DNA from 2 places in the Shewanella sp. SM20 genome. Region 1 is predicted to be linked to the other one. Evidence: predicted binding sites of a transcription regulator. Region 1 holds the regulator's gene; the other holds the start of a gene.
What was found. The regulator sigma-54, encoded in region 1, starts transcription at its own class of promoters, with help from an activator protein. The targets are predictions, from matches to a motif close to GTTGGCACGNNNNTNGNNT.
Positions count from the first base shown of each region.

Region 1 (8,379 bases):
GCTGCGGATCAGTGGGTCTTTGAGTTCTTCACTCAACTCATCGAGTATGTCGCCTATTTGTTCCTGATCGATGAGCTGCCACAGTACTTGTCTGGCACTTGGCGGTGATGATTCTAAGATCAGCGCGATATCTGAGGCGGCCATTTTTTGCAGCATATTGCGCACGTGTACGAACATGCCGCTGCTAAGCGCTTGGTTTAACTGGTCAAGACTATGTCCGGTGTGATCGTTTTCTGCATTATCTACGGGCATTTGTCCTCCATTGTGCGGCAAATTGGTTTGAGATCTTGGTGTTGGGCTATGATTTAGCGGTGACTAAGCGTCAGTCGATGACACAGATTAAGGCGGCTAAGGTAAGGCCAGCGCAATGACCGCTAGTGTAATCGCCAGTAGCTTGTATCGTTGAGCGACAAATGTTTTGCCATGTCTGAATGGCAAGTTTTTTAAACTAGACATGAAGTGAATCTAACTATGAAGTGCTTAGTGTGAAGTGAAACTAACAGGCTTCGTCAAACTTAGCGTCGATTAAGGCACAAATGGCATCGAGAGCCGGCTCTGCATCTGGGCCTTCGGCGATCAGCTTAATGGTTTTACCCATGCCAGTTTCAAGCATCAGTAAGCCAAGTACACTGGCGGCCGATGCTTGTTTATCGCCTTGGATTAAGGTGATGGTCGCATCAAACTCGGAAGCCAGTACCACCAACTTAGTGGCGGCACGGGCATGTAAACCGAGCTTATTACAGATGGTTATCTGACGTTCAAGCTTTGGCATTATTGAGCTCTCGATGACGGGCATACACTTTATGTTTACCGTTACTAAAGCGTTTGGCCAATTGCTCTGCGACGTAAACCGATCTGTGCTGTCCACCTGTGCAGCCAATGGCCACAGTTAAATAACTGCGATTGTTACGCTCGAGGTGCGGCAGCCAAGTCTCCAGTAAATTTTCGATTTGCCAGATGAACTTATTGACCAGTGGTTGGCGATTTAAGAACTCAGCTACGGGTTCATCCAAGCCAGTCAATGGCCGCAGCGCCAGCTCCCAGTGGGGATTGGGCAGGAAGCGCACATCGAACATAAAGTCGGCTTCGGTGGGCATTCCGTGCTTAAAGCCAAAGGACTCGAAGTTGATCACGAGTTCTTTATCGACACTACCAAGGAGAATTTGTCGGACTTGGTCGCTTAAATCATAGATATTCAAATTCGACGTATCTATGTAGTGATCGACCAGTTTTGACATAGGCTCAAGCAGTTTCCCCTCCAGCTTTATCGCTTCTTGCAAAGAGACTCGGCTCTTCGACAAAGGATGCAAACGGCGGGTTTCGCTGTAACGCTTGAGCAGAATTTTATCGCTGGAGTTAAGGAAGAAGCTCGTTAACTCAGTATCTGGAGGTAGGCTAGCGAGTTGTTTCACTAAGACCTTATCCTGCTCAGGCATGTTACGCACGTCGACACTGATGGCGACGAGATCGTTACTGCCTTTGAGTTGCTCAAGCAAACTGCCAATCAATGGCAAGGGAAGGTTATCGACACAATAATAGCCGAGATCTTCGAGTACCCTAAGGGCGACAGATTTGCCTGAGCCTGAGCGGCCCGACACTATGACCAGTTTCATCCAGTGATTACCTGATAGAGTTCCGTTTCATCATGCGTCTTGCGTAATTGCTTTAATATTTGCTTGTCGCTCAGCTTTTCGGCCATGCAAGACAAAGTACTTAAGTGCTGCTGACATTGGTCTGCAGGCACCAGTAGTGCAAATAAAATATCAACAGGTTGCTTATCGATAGCATCAAATGCTATCGGCTCTTCACACTTAATGAGTATGGCAATGGGCTGATCTATATCGGCTAGTCGACCATGTGGAATGGCGATGCCGTTACCTATACCTGTGCTCCCCATCTTTTCGCGCGCCACTAGGCTTTCGAATATCTCTTGAGATGAGAGGGTCGGGTACTGGGCAGCGACTAAGTCGCTGATGAGTTCCAGTACCTTTTTCTTGCTGCCCGGAGTGGCGCAGGTAGTGCACTCCGGCCGCAGTATGGTACAAAGTTCCATTATTAGTGTTTTGTTAACTTCTCTTTGTGTTTAATAACCTGACGGTCAAGCTTGTCAATCAGGGCGTCTATAGCGGCATACATGTCAGCATGCTCTGAAGTTGCAAAAACTTCACCACCTATGAGGTTTATTCTCGCTTCAGCAATCTGTTGCATTTTCTCAACATTGAGCACAACGTGCACATTATTGATCTGTTCGAAATGGCGTTCAAGTTTTGAAAACTTTTCTTCTACATATGCACGTAACGATTCGGTAATTTCGACATGGTGTCCACTTAGGTTTATTTGCATAGAAACGTCCTCCGATATCCACTGTAGGTTATAAACTTTTACGCTGATTAGAAGGTGGAATAAGCATAGCCTCTCGGTACTTCGCAATGGTTCTGCGGGCTACGTTGATCCCTTGTTCTGCCAGAAGTTGTGCCATCTTACTATCGCTTAATGGTTTTTTCTGGTTTTCCGCTGCCACCAGTTTCTTTATAAAGGCTCTGATTGCTGTGGATGAGCACTCACCACCATCGTCAGTCCCGACGTGGCTAGAGAAGAAGTATTTTAGTTCAAAAAGTCCCTTAGGGGTATGCATGTATTTTTGAGTTGTGACCCGTGAGATGGTGGACTCATGCATTTCTACCGCTTCAGCAATATCGTTAAGCACCATAGGCTTCATGGCTTCTTCACCATACTCAAAGAAACCTTGCTGATATTGCACTATGCAATTAGCAACTTTAAGCAAAGTGTCGTTACGGCTTTCTAGACTCTTAATAAACCATTTAGCCTCTTGCAGATGGCCGCGAATAAATTGGCTATCGGCTTGGTTTTTTGTGCTGCGTGCCATAGAAGCATAATGTTGATTTACATTGATTTTGGGCATGCAGTCAGGATTAAGCTCAACGACCCAGCGGCCATTTTTCTTCGACACAGACACATCTGGGATAACGTATTCGTCATTATTGGGCGTGATCAACAAACCTGGGCGAGGATTGAGGGTTTGGATGAGTGCTATACCATCCCTTAATTCATCTTCTTTTAATTTAGTCTTACGCATCAACAACCTAAAATCACGGGCGGCGATCAGATCTAAATGATCTTTGATCAGCATACGGGCGTTTTCTAGGTTGGGAGTATCAGCGGCGAAATGCGACAGTTGGATCAGCAGGCATTCACTTAAATCGCGGGCGGCAACGCCTATGGGATCAAAATGCTGAATGCGCTTGAGTACGGCTTCGACTTCGTCAAGCTCAACTTCAGGATTGCCCATGGCTTCGAGAATTTCTTCAGTGCTTTGGGTGAGATAGCCCTGATCGTCGATTGCATCAATAATGGCGGTGGCAATGGCTAAATCGGTTTCAGAAAACGGCGTGAGGTTTTTTTGCCATTCTAAGTGTTCGTACAAACCTTCACTGGTCTCGCCTTGGAAGGGCATATCGTCTTCACGACTGCCGCCGGGGCCTGAGTTTGGGGAGGCGGTAAACACTTCATCCCATGTGGTGTCCATGGGGAGCTCATCGGGCATGGATTCTTTGGTTAGCGACTCTGCCGTGTCTATGGTGGAGCTGTCTTTTTCTGGTGGCAGAGTGCTAGATTCACTGAAATCCGTATCGGATAGCGTTTGGTTTACAGGGGTTTTAGTGGCGTCGAATTGATCCTCTTCCAGCTCGAGAAGGGGATTAGAATCTAATGCTTGCTGGATCTCTTGCTGCAGTTCTAATGACGACAGTTGCAACAGACGTATGGCCTGTTGTAATTGTGGCGTCATGGTTAACTGTTGACCCAGTTTGAGCTGGAGTGACGCTTTCATGTTACCGCTGATCCCTACGTTATTATTGTTGGATGAGGTCGCTTATTATTATCTTGAGTGAAGCCCAATGGCGGTATAAATTGCCTCCATTGGCTTCGCTCGATTAACTATAGCCTGAATTGTTCACCTAAGTACACAGCCCTAACTTGCTGATTGTCTAAGATCTCTGCTGGAGTCCCTTCGGCAATCAGGTTTCCGTGACTCACAATATAAGCATGTTCACATACATCTAATGTCTCGCGGACATTATGGTCTGTGATCAGTACGCCAAGGCCGCGACTTTTGAGTTGTTCGATAATCTTCTTGATGTCGATAACCGAAATAGGATCGACGCCGGCAAACGGTTCATCGAGCAAAATGAACTTAGGATTAGCGGCTAAAGCTCGCGCAATTTCGACGCGACGACGTTCGCCACCCGACAATGACATGCCTTGGCTGTCACGGATGTGGGTGATATGAAACTCTTCGAGCAGATGTTCTAGTTCTTCTTCTCGTTCTTCGTTTTTAAGTTCTTTACGAGTTTGCAGTACGGCCATGATGTTGTCATGAACAGTTAGCTTACGAAAGATACTGGCTTCCTGCGGTAAGTAACCTATGCCTTTGCGGGCACGCAGATGCATAGGATCTGCGGTTAAATCATCATCGTCGATAAAGATATGTCCCTTATCGCTCTTCACTAGCCCGACAACCATGTAAAAGGTCGTGGTTTTACCCGCGCCGTTCGGACCGAGTAGGCCAACGACTTGACCGGTTTTTACCGTCAGACTGACGTCTTTAACCACTTGGCGACTCTTGTAACTTTTCGCCAGATTTTGTGCTCTTAAGGTGATTTGGGTCATTTAGAGTCCTGCTTTTTTACAGGTTTATCCGCCGGAGCGTCTGATTTAGCATCATCTTGATAGTTTTCAGGCTGAATAATAGTGATCACGCGATCGTCACCACTGCCAGTACTCTCGGCCATCAATTTCTGTTGAATCATGTTATAGCGGATTAAATTGCCTGTAACTTGGCTACCCGCTTGATCTAATGACGCCATACCTTTCAGTGTTAAGGTGCGGCTTGCCATATCGTAACGAATTTCTTTCGCGCTCGCCGATGCAGGACGGCCATCGTCTAATATTTGGCTATACGTAGCAGGGTTGCCTGTTGCGACCAAAGTTTTGCTATTTTCACCTTCAGCAGAAAATGCACGCAGTTCATTTGCTTGGATTTTTATTGAGCCTTGGGTCACTTCCACCGGACCAAAGAAGATGATCTGGTTGTTTTTGATATCCGCAGTTTGGCTCACGGCTTTAATTTTGACTTCTTGCTTTAAGTCGCCGACTTTCGCGAAAGCACTCATGCTCATAATTAGCATTAGGCTGGCAAGTAATACGTTATTTTGCTTCATATGTTCCTACTACCTGACTGGTCAATTGCACTTCTTGCGCGTTGAGGTCGGCATAAAGGCCTTGGCCTTGAATATTAAAATCTTTCCCTGTGACGTAAATGGTACGGTCAGAGGTCATTATCATAGTGTTGAGATCGAGTTCCAGATAACTGGTGGACAAGGTCTGAATCGGTTCTTCTGGGCTAATGGCATCGATAATAACATTATTTTCTAATACAACCTTGCCAGTTTCCTTGTTTAGCTTGCCCTGATCTGCCCTGAGTTGCCATTGTGCTTTACCTTGGTCTGGATAAACAAGATAAACAGGTTGAGTAAAGAAAGTTTGATTCGTTGAATCATAATGTTCCATGTGTTTCGCCGTCACACGGCTATTCACTAGTCCTTGCTCATTGAACTCAGCACTGCGCAGATCTTCAACGATGAAATCTGGGGTATTTTGATCTTTAACTCTGTTATCGGAATCACCGCTGTGTTTGTTCTGGACCTGCCAGTAAAGCGCTAGTGCAGTTCCAAAAAAAGCGATAATCGCGAGTGTCACACGACTCATATACTCATTCCATGGGCCGAAGTGAATTTATTTTGACTTAGGAGTAACAGATCTGTGAGTTCACGCAGTGCACCGTGGCCACCATTGAGCGTAGTGACAAAGTGGGCGTGCTGACGCACATAGGGATGACCATCGGCAACACTGACCGCTAAACCGACGACATTCATCACGGGGAGATCGACAATATCATCACCGATATAAGCCACTTCTTCTGGGGTGACACCATAAAGTGCGAGCAATGCTTCATAGGGCTCGAACTTATTATCTACGCCTTGGTAAATATGGGTAACACCAAGGGCTGTCATACGGTTTTCAACGATTTTGGATTGACGTCCTGTGATCACGGCGAGGTTGAAACCGCTGGTGAGTAGTGAGCGCACGCCATAACCGTCACGGGTATGGAAGGCTTTGAGCTCTTCGCCGCTATTGCTCAAGTAAATACGGCCGTCGGAAAACACCCCATCGACGTCACAGATTAACAGTTTAATCTTTTGCGCGCGTTGCCACACATCATCACTGATTGGGCCGTAAAATCCTTGCTGTGGCATTAAATGACTCCTGCTTTAACCATGTCTAGCATGTTAAGAGCGCCGATAGGATGGCGGTCTTTATCAATAACAATTAATCCGTTGATGTTTTTTGAGTCCATCACTTGCAGCGCTTGGGCGGCCAATACATTATCCGTGATCGTGACGCAGTTACGGGTCATCACATCGGCAATGGGCGTCGTGCGTAAATTCACTTCGGCATCAATAACGCGGCGTAAATCACCGTCGGTGAAGATACCAACCAGCTTGCGCTGATCATCAATAATCGCCGTCATGCCTAAGCCTTTCTTGGAGATTTCGTACAGAGCTTCTGTGATGCAAATATCGTGGTTGACGAGCGGTAAGTCATCACCGCTATGCATGACATCGCAGACTTTTAACAGCAACTTACGTCCTAATGCACCGCCGGGATGGGACATAGCAAAATCATCACGGGTAAAGCCTTTTGCTTGCAGCAGCGCAATGGCGATGGCATCGCCCATCACTAAGGTTGCTGTGGTACTTGAGGTGGGGGCAAGTCCAAGTGGGCAAGCCTCTTCTGGGACTTCAATACATAAATGCACTTTAGATAATCGCGCCATATTCGATTCGGGTTTACCCGTTACCGCAATAACAGGCACGCCCATACGTTGGATGACCGGCATTAAGGTGAGGATTTCGCTCGACTCACCAGAATTTGAAATCGCTAAAATCACATCGTTATCGGCCAATACACCCAGATCTCCGTGGCTGGCTTCACCCGGATGCACAAAAAATGCGGGCGTTCCTGTGCTGGCGAGGGTGGCAGAAATCTTATTGCCGATATGGCCCGATTTGCCCATTCCCATGACAATCACTTTGCCTGTGCAGTTGAGGATCAACTCGCAAGCCTCTGCAAACTCAGCCGAATCAACATATTGATAAAGATTGTCTAGGGCTGACTTTTCAATGTCGATAACTTTACAACCCCATTGGCGCAGTTGTGATTTGTCTACCATGTCTATCTCTCTTTTTGCATTGTCTTTGTCGCCCCATTGATGGGATTGGAATAGCACAATTTGGTACGCGATAAAGATGATATGTAATAGGCTTTCTGCCAAGTATTAGTTTGTTTTCAGACAATTTAGCTTATGTCTTACTGTGGTTTATTACCGAAAACAGCAAAACAATTGCGGCAGGCTAGAGCGATTGATCCGACTCGTCAAGTTCAGCTGCGTTAGCTATTCACGCACAATAACGTGTTTAGCGGCAGAAGGTCTTGAGCAATATCATCGTCTTTGTCGTTTATTTCAATGGATTTATCCCATATTGCAGCGGGTATTACCCTATGGGATGCCTCTATTGCGCAATTGCGTATCGACTCTCCCCGATAAAAGTGGGCAAAGAGTGAGCTAAGTGCGAACGAATTAGCCAATACTGCCAATTCTGCAACTAGGTTGAAAACATTAAGTAACATTTTACCTGTGCAGAGTGAAAACTTAGGGCGCATTTTCGCTGTAAATGAGGCAAATTGAAAGTATCGCAGGGCGATAGTGTCGATTCGGTTGTAGGTTAAAGCGCAATTACGTACAATTTGCGGCTCTTCGATTGGTCAGTCTCGGAAGACTAGGATCACCTCATTTGCAAATGTCGGAATCAAGCATGACTCAAGAACAAACGCCGTTGGTTGAGATCCGTAATTTGGGGTTTAGCCGCGGTCAGCGTGTGATATATGAAGATATTAGCCTGTCCATTCCAAGGGGCAAGGTGACGGCGATCATGGGGCCGAGCGGCATAGGCAAAACGACCCTGTTGAAATTGATTGGCGGCCAATTAACGCCTGACCATGGACAAGTGTTATTCGACGGTCACGATATCCATGGCGTGGGTCGTAATGAATTATTTAGTCTGCGTAAGCGGATGAGCATGCTGTTTCAAAGTGGCGCGCTGTTTACCGACATCAATGTGTTCGATAACGTGGCGTTTGCGCTGCGTGAACATTCTGGACTGCCTGAAGACATTATTCGCACTATCGTGCTGATGAAGCTTGAAGCCGTAGGTTTACGTGGTGCCGCTCAGATGATGC
Region 1 is NZ_JAKKRK010000031.1:46,482-54,860, reverse strand. Features, by position in the region: gene mgtE (magnesium transporter) at 1-252, opposite strand, end outside; gene L5M18_RS14080 (HPr family phosphocarrier protein) at 497-772, opposite strand; gene rapZ (RNase adapter RapZ) at 759-1,613, opposite strand; gene ptsN (PTS IIA-like nitrogen regulatory protein PtsN) at 1,610-2,053, opposite strand; gene hpf (ribosome hibernation promoting factor) at 2,056-2,343, opposite strand; gene L5M18_RS14060 (RNA polymerase factor sigma-54) at 2,372-3,850, opposite strand; gene lptB (LPS export ABC transporter ATP-binding protein) at 3,958-4,689, opposite strand; gene lptA (lipopolysaccharide transport periplasmic protein LptA) at 4,686-5,240, opposite strand; gene lptC (LPS export ABC transporter periplasmic protein LptC) at 5,227-5,787, opposite strand; gene kdsC (3-deoxy-manno-octulosonate-8-phosphatase KdsC) at 5,784-6,335, opposite strand; gene L5M18_RS14035 (KpsF/GutQ family sugar-phosphate isomerase) at 6,335-7,312, opposite strand; gene mlaF (phospholipid ABC transporter ATP-binding protein MlaF) at 7,956-8,379, shown strand, end outside.

Region 2 (8,379 bases), on a different contig from region 1:
TGGGTTTAATGTCATATCAGTAGCTGAGGGCGTTGAAACAATTGAGCAGGCTGAGTTTTGTACTTCTCGCCATTGTACTGTATTACAAGGTTATTTGTTTTCTCGCCCCTTAGATGCAACGGAGTTTGAGGCTAAGTATATTCTGCCGCTGTTAACTTAAACCGAGTTTCGAGTGTGATAGGTCTTGAAGTATTTCATTAGCATAATGATTTCGTCTGGTGAGGAATATTTTCTTGCTTTACACTGAGCAATAGACAAATATCAGCCCCTTTTTCTGTCGCTGTGCTTTTGGTGCCGCAGAACGGTTTATTCACTCATGCTTAAGTTGGTCACTCAGCAATGAAAATAGGTATTTTATCCCAATTCCCCCAGTTGTATTCAACACAACGCTTAGTCGCGGCTTGCCAAAGTCGTGGACATGAAGCGGTCGTGATCAATACGCTGAATTGCTACATGAATATTAATTCTATTAAACCTAGCATTCATTATGAAGGTACTGAATTAGTTGGGTTTGATGCCATCATTCCGCGTATTCATGCTAGCGTGACTTTTTATGGTTGTGCCGTTGTTCGTCAGTTTGAAATGATGGGCGTATATGCCGCGAATGATTCAATCTCCATTGCGCGTTCGCGGGACAAATTGCGGGCACTGCAACTACTTTCCCGCAAAGGGATTGGCATGCCAGTGACGGGTTTTGCCAATAAGCCAAATGATATCCCAGATCTCATCAATATGGTGGGCGGCGCTCCGTTAGTCATTAAATTACTCGAAGGCACTCAAGGGATTGGTGTCGTACTCGCTGAAACTAAAACGGCTGCTGAGAGCGTGATTGAAGCATTCTTGGGGCTCAAAGCGAATATCTTAGTGCAGGAATACATTAAAGAATCCAATGGTAGTGATATTCGTTGTTTTGTTGTCGGTGACAAGGTTGTTGCTTCGATGAAGCGTCAAGGTCCCGAGGGCGATTTCCGCTCTAATCTGCATTTAGGGGGTTGTGGTGAGGTGGTAAAAATCACCTCTGTTGAGCGTAAAATGGCTATTGCCGCTGTGAAGGCGATGGGATTGGTTGTCGCGGGAGTAGATATTTTACGTTCTAACCGTGGCCCACTGATCCTTGAGGTTAATTCGGCGCCAGGCATTGAAGGGATTGAGCAAACAACAGGGATTTCAGTGACTGAGCCTATTGTTGAATATATTGAGAAAATGGTTGCGGCCCGTAAAACAAACCGGTCAATTATTGCCTAGTAGGTGATGGTGATAAAACGACGCCACTTTTTAAGGTGGCGTTTTTTATGTTTAGAGCTTATAGATCAAAACTGTAGGAATATCCGAGTACTAGTTTGGCATCATCATCGGTGAGATCGGTATCTGAGACCATAAATGACACTGTGCCTATGCTGGTATCTGCGCTGAGAGTCACGTTATAGTCGGCATAATTATCTTCGCCAAACCAAGATTGGACGACATCACCGTTTGAGTAACCATAGTGCACTGATAAATTCAGCTTTTCAGTGAGAGGAACGGATACCGTCGCGGCAAGATAACTGAGATCTTTATTATCTAAAGGATCGGCGGCCAGATCGTCACCGGCATTGATGACTTGGGAGTAAGCAAGTTCGAGCCATTTCCACGTGACAGCAGCATGGAGCTCACCAAAATCAATACTGCCCGGCGCGTCTGGATAGGCGTAGTAGAGATAGCCAAAGTCGTAGCTGATGTCTTCGGTAATACTGCCGCCATAACCTGCATATAGATCAAGCTCGTAGCTAGTATCATCACCAAAATCCACATTCGATGCCCAAGTTCCCGCATAAAATCCAGAATCGTGGCTGTAGTCAAGGCCACCTTGGATTGCGACCGCATCTTTAGTTTGGGTCGCACCGCGCCATAGATAATTAGAGGTACCGCCAATGTTGCCTGATACGGCTGCAAAGGCGTTGCCTGCCAGTAACATTCCCGTCGATAAGGCCAAAACGCTGTACAGTGATTTCTTCATGCTCATCCCCTCGATTGACTTATTTATCGATTCACCATTGGCACACTCAAAGTCAGCTGTGGTCATTAGTGCATCTTGGTTTTTTTCTAAGGAAGGATTTGCTAATCACATGCCACTATTACAATGCCATGTAAAACAAGGTATTAGAACTTTCAATGTTAATGAAATGTTTTTATTTGCCAGTTTGTGGGGCAGAGGCGCACTTTTGTTGTGCACAAAATATTCAGTGCTTCACTGGGATTGGGCAAAAAAAACGCCTCACAATGGAGGCGTTGTATTGAATTTTATAACTTAGTTTACGCTGTCACGTAGGGTTTTACCCGCTTTAAACTTAGGCACTGTCGCTTCAGCAATTTGAATTTCTTTACCCGTTTGTGGGTTACGGCCAGTGCGAGCGGCACGAGTCGCTGTTTCAAAAGAACCGAAACCTACGATGGAGATTTTGTCACCATTTTTCATTGATTCGGTAATAGCTGCTTCAAAAGACTTCAATGCGCGTGCTGCTTCTACTTTCGTTAGATCGGCATTTTCTGCAATTTTGGCGATTAGTTCAGTTTTGTTCATTTTTATTGTCTCTTCTTTCCGTAGATTTATTTGAAATAAGCGTGCCTAACATGCCATAAGGTTTAACACTTGGAAAGCCTTTTGCGTCAAGCGTGCAGCAGGATGTTCAGTAAAGCGCAGAATATTTACTCAGTTCGTGACTTAAGTTTTATTCTGGTTTTATTCTTCTAACAGTTGATAGAGTAATTTTTTAACAAGTTTGGGTTCAAAGGGTTTGTCACATAAGGCATTTACACCCGCTTGGGACACATTGCTGAGGTGGGTATCGTTGGCTTCGGAAGACACCATCAAGATGGGAATGTGCGATTGTTGGCTTTCATTGCGGATAAATTGTGTCAAAGCTAGCCCATCTACACTCGGCATATTGTAATCAGTGATCACTAAGTCGAACATATTGTGTTTCATTAACGCTATGGCTTGCGCGCCATCCTCGGCCTCGGTAATTAGCTTCATCCCTAAGTTACCAATCGTGCGTTTAATGACGTTTCTTGCCATACGGCTATCATCGACCACTAATACACGCACATCTTGTACATCGAAATTACTCAGGTCGAGTTCATCGTGGCTGAGTAAATCAATCGTGGCATTCAATGCTGTACCTAAATGGTCGGCACTGAAGGGTTTAGGTAGAATCGCTACTACACCCGATTGGCGGAATATTTCAAGTTGTTCACGGCGGCACTCACTCGAGACCAGCATAAATTGGATATCTTTGCAGTCAGCGTTGGCCCTTAAGTAGCCCAAGAGATCGATGGCAGTGCCATCATCGAAATGCATGGCGCTCGCAATAAGGTCAGGTTTATGGCGAGCAATAATATCTTTAGCCGCTTCTATGTTTTCTGCGGTTTGAATGCTGAGAATGCCTTCTTGTTGTAAGCGCTGAATAATAATTCGACGCTGTGTCTCTGAAGGTTCTACCAAAAGAATGGAAAGTTCGCTGGGCGATAAATGGCTCATAGTCTACTTCAAGTTAAAAGTCGTAAGTATTTTACTGGGTCGCTAAGCTACGCTGTTGATAACAGCTTAGCAGCAAAGTCCATTACTGAGTTTGGCGGGTCAAATAGTGTCTCGTGACCTTAGAAAATGCGATCCAATACTGCACGAGTAAAATAACAATAATGCTCACTGTGAGTGGCAACATAGGAATGTTGTGGCCAGAAACAACCACTTTTACATCCTCAGGGGTAATGCGATAGGCAATAATTGCTGTAATCCCCAGAGCCGAGAATCCTAAGGTTTGCATGCCAATATAAATCTTCAACACTAAGCTAGACCATGGCGCCCGTATGAGTATGCCAACGAGAACGGGGAGGACACCTAGGGTGAATACATCTAGGGATTGAGTCATCACAGTACGCCAAAGTGCAGCAATGCTGAAGAGGCAATATAACGTGATCAGTAGTATAAGACGTTTAGGCATAGATTGAAGTGCACACCAGTAGCAAAGAAGATGAGCAAGTGTAGGAAATGCCCTAATCCGAGTCCAGTATAACCGTAATATCGTGTAGAATATGCCTTTTTGCTAGAGGCTCTAATAGGTGACGTTTATGACAGAAGTTGAGTTTTGGGGTTTAGTCACGCGAACGGAAGCGGCGCAATCACAGGAGTCTTTGACTCAAGCACTGAAGCAGAAACTTGCCGAATTGAGTAATGAAGAGTTAAAAGCTTTCGATAAAATCTTTGGTCAGCAGATGCGCCGTAGTTATCTGTGGTCTGTTTGGGGGGCGGCTTACATTATTACGGGCTGTGATTCTGAATATGCTTTTGCCGAGTTTAGGTGTTTTTTGATTTCACTCGGTAAAGAAATTTTCGAAGGTGTGGTTAATCAGCCTGACACCCTAGCACGTTTAGCCGCTTGGCCAGAGCGAGATGCCTATGCTTACCCTTTTGTAGATGAATACGACCTTATCGCAGGGCAATTATACGAAGATAGAACCAGTGAGGAACTGCCCTTTATGCCATCGGGCAAGGCGACGCCCGCGGGTAAAAAATTTAGCACTAAGCCCAAGGATTTAAAGCGGCAATACCCTGAGCTGAGTGCCCGTTTTCCATTTTAGTCTTGGCAATACCTTATGAGCGTAAGCAAGCGTTGGTAGTGACATCGAAGGTCATGCCGTATTTAGGGCAGATGTCGCTCATAAACTCATGTTCTTGCGCGGTTAATTGTTGACTAAAATCTTGCTTAAGCTGCTCAGTCATTTGATGTTCAGCCGCATTTTGCATCTGAGCCAATTTGCTCAAATGAGTGTTAACTGCCTGTTGCTGGCTGATGGTCAATGGCGCAGCTTGGCTTGAAATACTTACGCTAGTTCCGATTGTCAGCAGTGCCAATAAAGCGAGTTTTGGTGAATATGGGTTGAATAGATAAGCCGTTTTTAGGTTCATAGGTAAGCTCCAAGTTAAAAATTACGTTTAACACGTTAGTTCTAAATCGTGCATCCTTAGACGGTAAAGAAAACGAGTTGTACTGTGAGGAGCGGAGTTTATTGTATAAATATTGAACCTATGCTGAATGGTTAGTTAGTGCTCATTCTTCATTTCTTCGCATTGAAATCCTTGCTTACGAGTATCGAACTGGCACATAGATCCACATTCCCAAGGCACATTGTCGTAGAAGGCAGATTGTTCGCGTGCAAAATCGCGGCAAGTATTATAGCTGTCAAAGTTATCGGTTTTTTTATACTTTCCTGAATCATAGCCATGGTTGTAGATAAAGGCTGACCAAGTTTTAGGGCCAGTATTTTTGTCACTCGGGGAGATAAACCAAATCGCACTTACGACGCAGGTAAACAGGATAAGAATGAACACAGGTACAACAGGGAATTTCATTTTTTATTAAGTGGGCAATGTAAACAATAGCGGAAGGATAACGCTTTTTTTGTCGTTATGCGCGTGAAATGTTCACAAATTGATAACTATGCACTTACTTGGTGCAATTCCGATACAAAAAGATACGTATTGGTTGTGGTGGTTAAATAATATTTACTTAATTATACAAAAGCTTACGGCACATTTGCTGTACTTATATCAGTTTTGCGTTAAGCTCTAGTTCAGGTTAGATTTTGTACTGTAGTTCTCAAGAAAGTTATTTAGGCCTTGGAGGCAAACATGAAAATTCAGTCCCTTTTACTCGCAGGTGTATTAAGTTGCAGTGCGGCTTGGGCGGCCGATGAAGCGCCTGTGGATCCCGTCACCGAAGATGGTGTGGTTAAAATTGTTTGGCAAAGTCCTAAAGATTATCGCGATATAAAATCATCAGGGGAGCTCCAATCCCGTTATGAGAAGCGCTTATTTGAGACCTTAACTGAAAACATCAATAAAGAAGCCGCGAAGATTTTAAAGCCAAATCAAAAGCTTGAAATGACCATTACCGATGTTGATCTGGCGGGTGATATGCGTCCAACATTTGGTGCGACCGCCAATGATTTACGCATTATCAAAGACATTTATCCGCCGCGTATGACTTTTTCTTATCAAGTCATGGAAAACGATAAAGTGATTATCGCGGGCGATGAAAAACTGTCGAATATGGGGTTCATGGATGGGATCCAATCTTTAAATGATAAACCTTTTATGTATGAAACCAAAATGTTAACCGAGTGGTTAAAGAAGACGATTGCCCCACAACTTTAATGACTCATATCGGTTGCTAATGCTGAGGATTTAAGTTGTTTAGCTATGCCGTTAGTGCCTGAGTGCCGATAATTAGATGATTTTCTAACAGGTAAAATCCGTTATTTGCGGATTTTGCCTGTTTTTTTGCCCTAGCGCTTAAGGTAGATAGACTATGTTCATGGGCGTTAAAGGTGAGTGCTGGTGGTAAAATGCCTACACACAGACTGATCAATTGATGGTAACAGGCTTCACCTTTTCTATCGTCGGCGAGCATTTCTTGGGCCTGCCAGTGCTCGGCGCTATAAAACAAATGCTTATGGGTTTCAAAATCCGCTAGAATTCGCTGGCAACGGCTGATCATATGCTCACAGGTGCTGATAATTACAAAGTCATCGCCGCCGACATGGCCAACAAAGCAATTGTCGCTTTTATACTTCAGTAACAGATTCGCCACTTCACAAATCACTTCATCGCCACGGCAAAATCCATAAATATCGTTATAGGGCTTAAAGTTACACAGATCAAAATAGGCTAGATAAAAATGTTTCTTTTGGATCTTAAGGCGTTTTAATTCCTCTTGAATGGGCACATTACCCGGCAAGTCTGTAAGAGGATTCGCATGGCGCGCCATCTTAATTCTGTGCTCTGTGATCCTTTGTAGCAAATCCTTGGTATGGCCTATGCCGAGTAGTTTACCACGGCGAAGGATAATGAACTGTTGCGCTACCGTATTAGCACTCTCTGAGGTCAGTAATTGACTTACGGTGGATAACGGTTCGTTGGCCTCAATCTGGATGACTTGCGGGTCCATTACTTCACTCACAGCATGATTTTCATGTAAGGCGCGACCATAGGGTGTGCTGAAGAGTTCAAGTAAGGTCGCGCGGCTGATAATACCGAGTGGCAACTGGTTATCGACCACTACAACCGCCTGTAATGCAGGTTGCGAGATAAAGGTGTCACTTAAAAATTTGAGTTTAAGTGTGGGCACTACGGTTATGGCGCTCGTGCACAGGCTCTCGGCCGATTCGCTGTATCTAGGTTGAATTTGAGTATTGCTTGGCACTAAGGTCGCTTTCATCGCGCGGCAGGGGAGTACTTCTGGACGACCGAGTAAGTAGCCTTGGCAATAGACGATACCCAGTTGTTTGAGTACGGCTAATTCCTCTTGCGTTTCAATTCCTTCGGCTATCACTTTGCAGGTTAAACTTTGGCATAACTCCACAATCGAGCGGACAAATTCCTGTTTGACGGGAGTCGAATCAATCTGATGGATAAAGTGACGGTCGATTTTGACATAGTCGGGTGACAATTCTGACCAGAGTCTCAGACCCGAATAACCTGCACCTAAGTCATCGATCGCTGTTAAAAAACCTTGGCTACGATAGTGATTCAAGCAGGATTTGAGTAAATCGATATCATCGGCGGGATATTGCTCTGAAAGTTCAATCACAACCTGTGATGGCGCTATGCCGAGTTGTTGCAGCAGTTGTAAGGTCATGCCCTTGGGGTGGGCAGGATCTAATAATGCCTTGGGCGAGATATTGATAAACAGCTTGCCTTGAAACTGACGCAACTTAAATTGCTCGAGTGAAATACGGCGACAAAGGGTTTCTAGCTCGCTTAATTTACCTTGATGTTCGGCGGTCTGAAATAGCGGGACTGGGGAGTATAACGGGCTGTGTTCAGGGCCACGGCTTAACGCCTCAAAACCATGAATTTTATGTTCTAATATATTGAAAATTGGCTGAAATAAGGGACTGATTGCCGCTTTAGAGATTATTTTATCGAGCTCTTTAGCCAGATCTAAACTTGTCATTACGTCAGCCCCTTCGTCTATGTGAGCGGAGTCTATGACTTAGAAATGACAAAATGATGACAGTTTTGGGGAAGCTTAGTGCTATCTATCTGTGTTGGTGGGCTTGATTAGATATACCATGGAAAGAGCTGAAATCTAAGGTGAGTTCCAGCTCCTAATCTCGGTTTAGCTTTGCTTCTTAAAGGCCTGCAATGTTTGCAGTAATGCGCCTAACTGACGCACATAGGTTTCGAGTTCTTTAGGATCGAGCGTTTGATGTCCTTCCATGCGAGTTAAGTCATCGACCAACTCTTGCACATAGGGCAGAAAGCGATTACTCGAAGCGATAAAACCTTGTTCTGCCGTGAATATGCTGGTGAAGTTTCCATGGCCAGCTTTCTTTAGT
Region 2 is NZ_JAKKRK010000004.1:65,704-74,082, forward strand. Features, by position in the region: gene L5M18_RS03005 (putative bifunctional diguanylate cyclase/phosphodiesterase) at 1-160, shown strand, start outside; gene rimK (30S ribosomal protein S6--L-glutamate ligase) at 340-1,245, shown strand; gene L5M18_RS03015 (TorF family putative porin) at 1,304-1,996, opposite strand; gene L5M18_RS03020 (HU family DNA-binding protein) at 2,288-2,560, opposite strand; gene L5M18_RS03025 (response regulator) at 2,720-3,517, opposite strand; gene L5M18_RS03030 (hypothetical protein) at 3,600-3,980, opposite strand; gene L5M18_RS03035 (DUF4240 domain-containing protein) at 4,108-4,617, shown strand; gene L5M18_RS03040 (hypothetical protein) at 4,631-4,945, opposite strand; gene L5M18_RS03045 (hypothetical protein) at 5,081-5,389, opposite strand; gene L5M18_RS03050 (DUF3016 domain-containing protein) at 5,669-6,193, shown strand; gene L5M18_RS03055 (GGDEF domain-containing protein) at 6,237-7,994, opposite strand; gene L5M18_RS03060 (prephenate dehydrogenase) at 8,160-8,379, opposite strand, start outside.
Region 2: a site for sigma-54 is predicted at 2,095-2,113, ahead of L5M18_RS03015 (TorF family putative porin). Genes of this name have one in related genera too.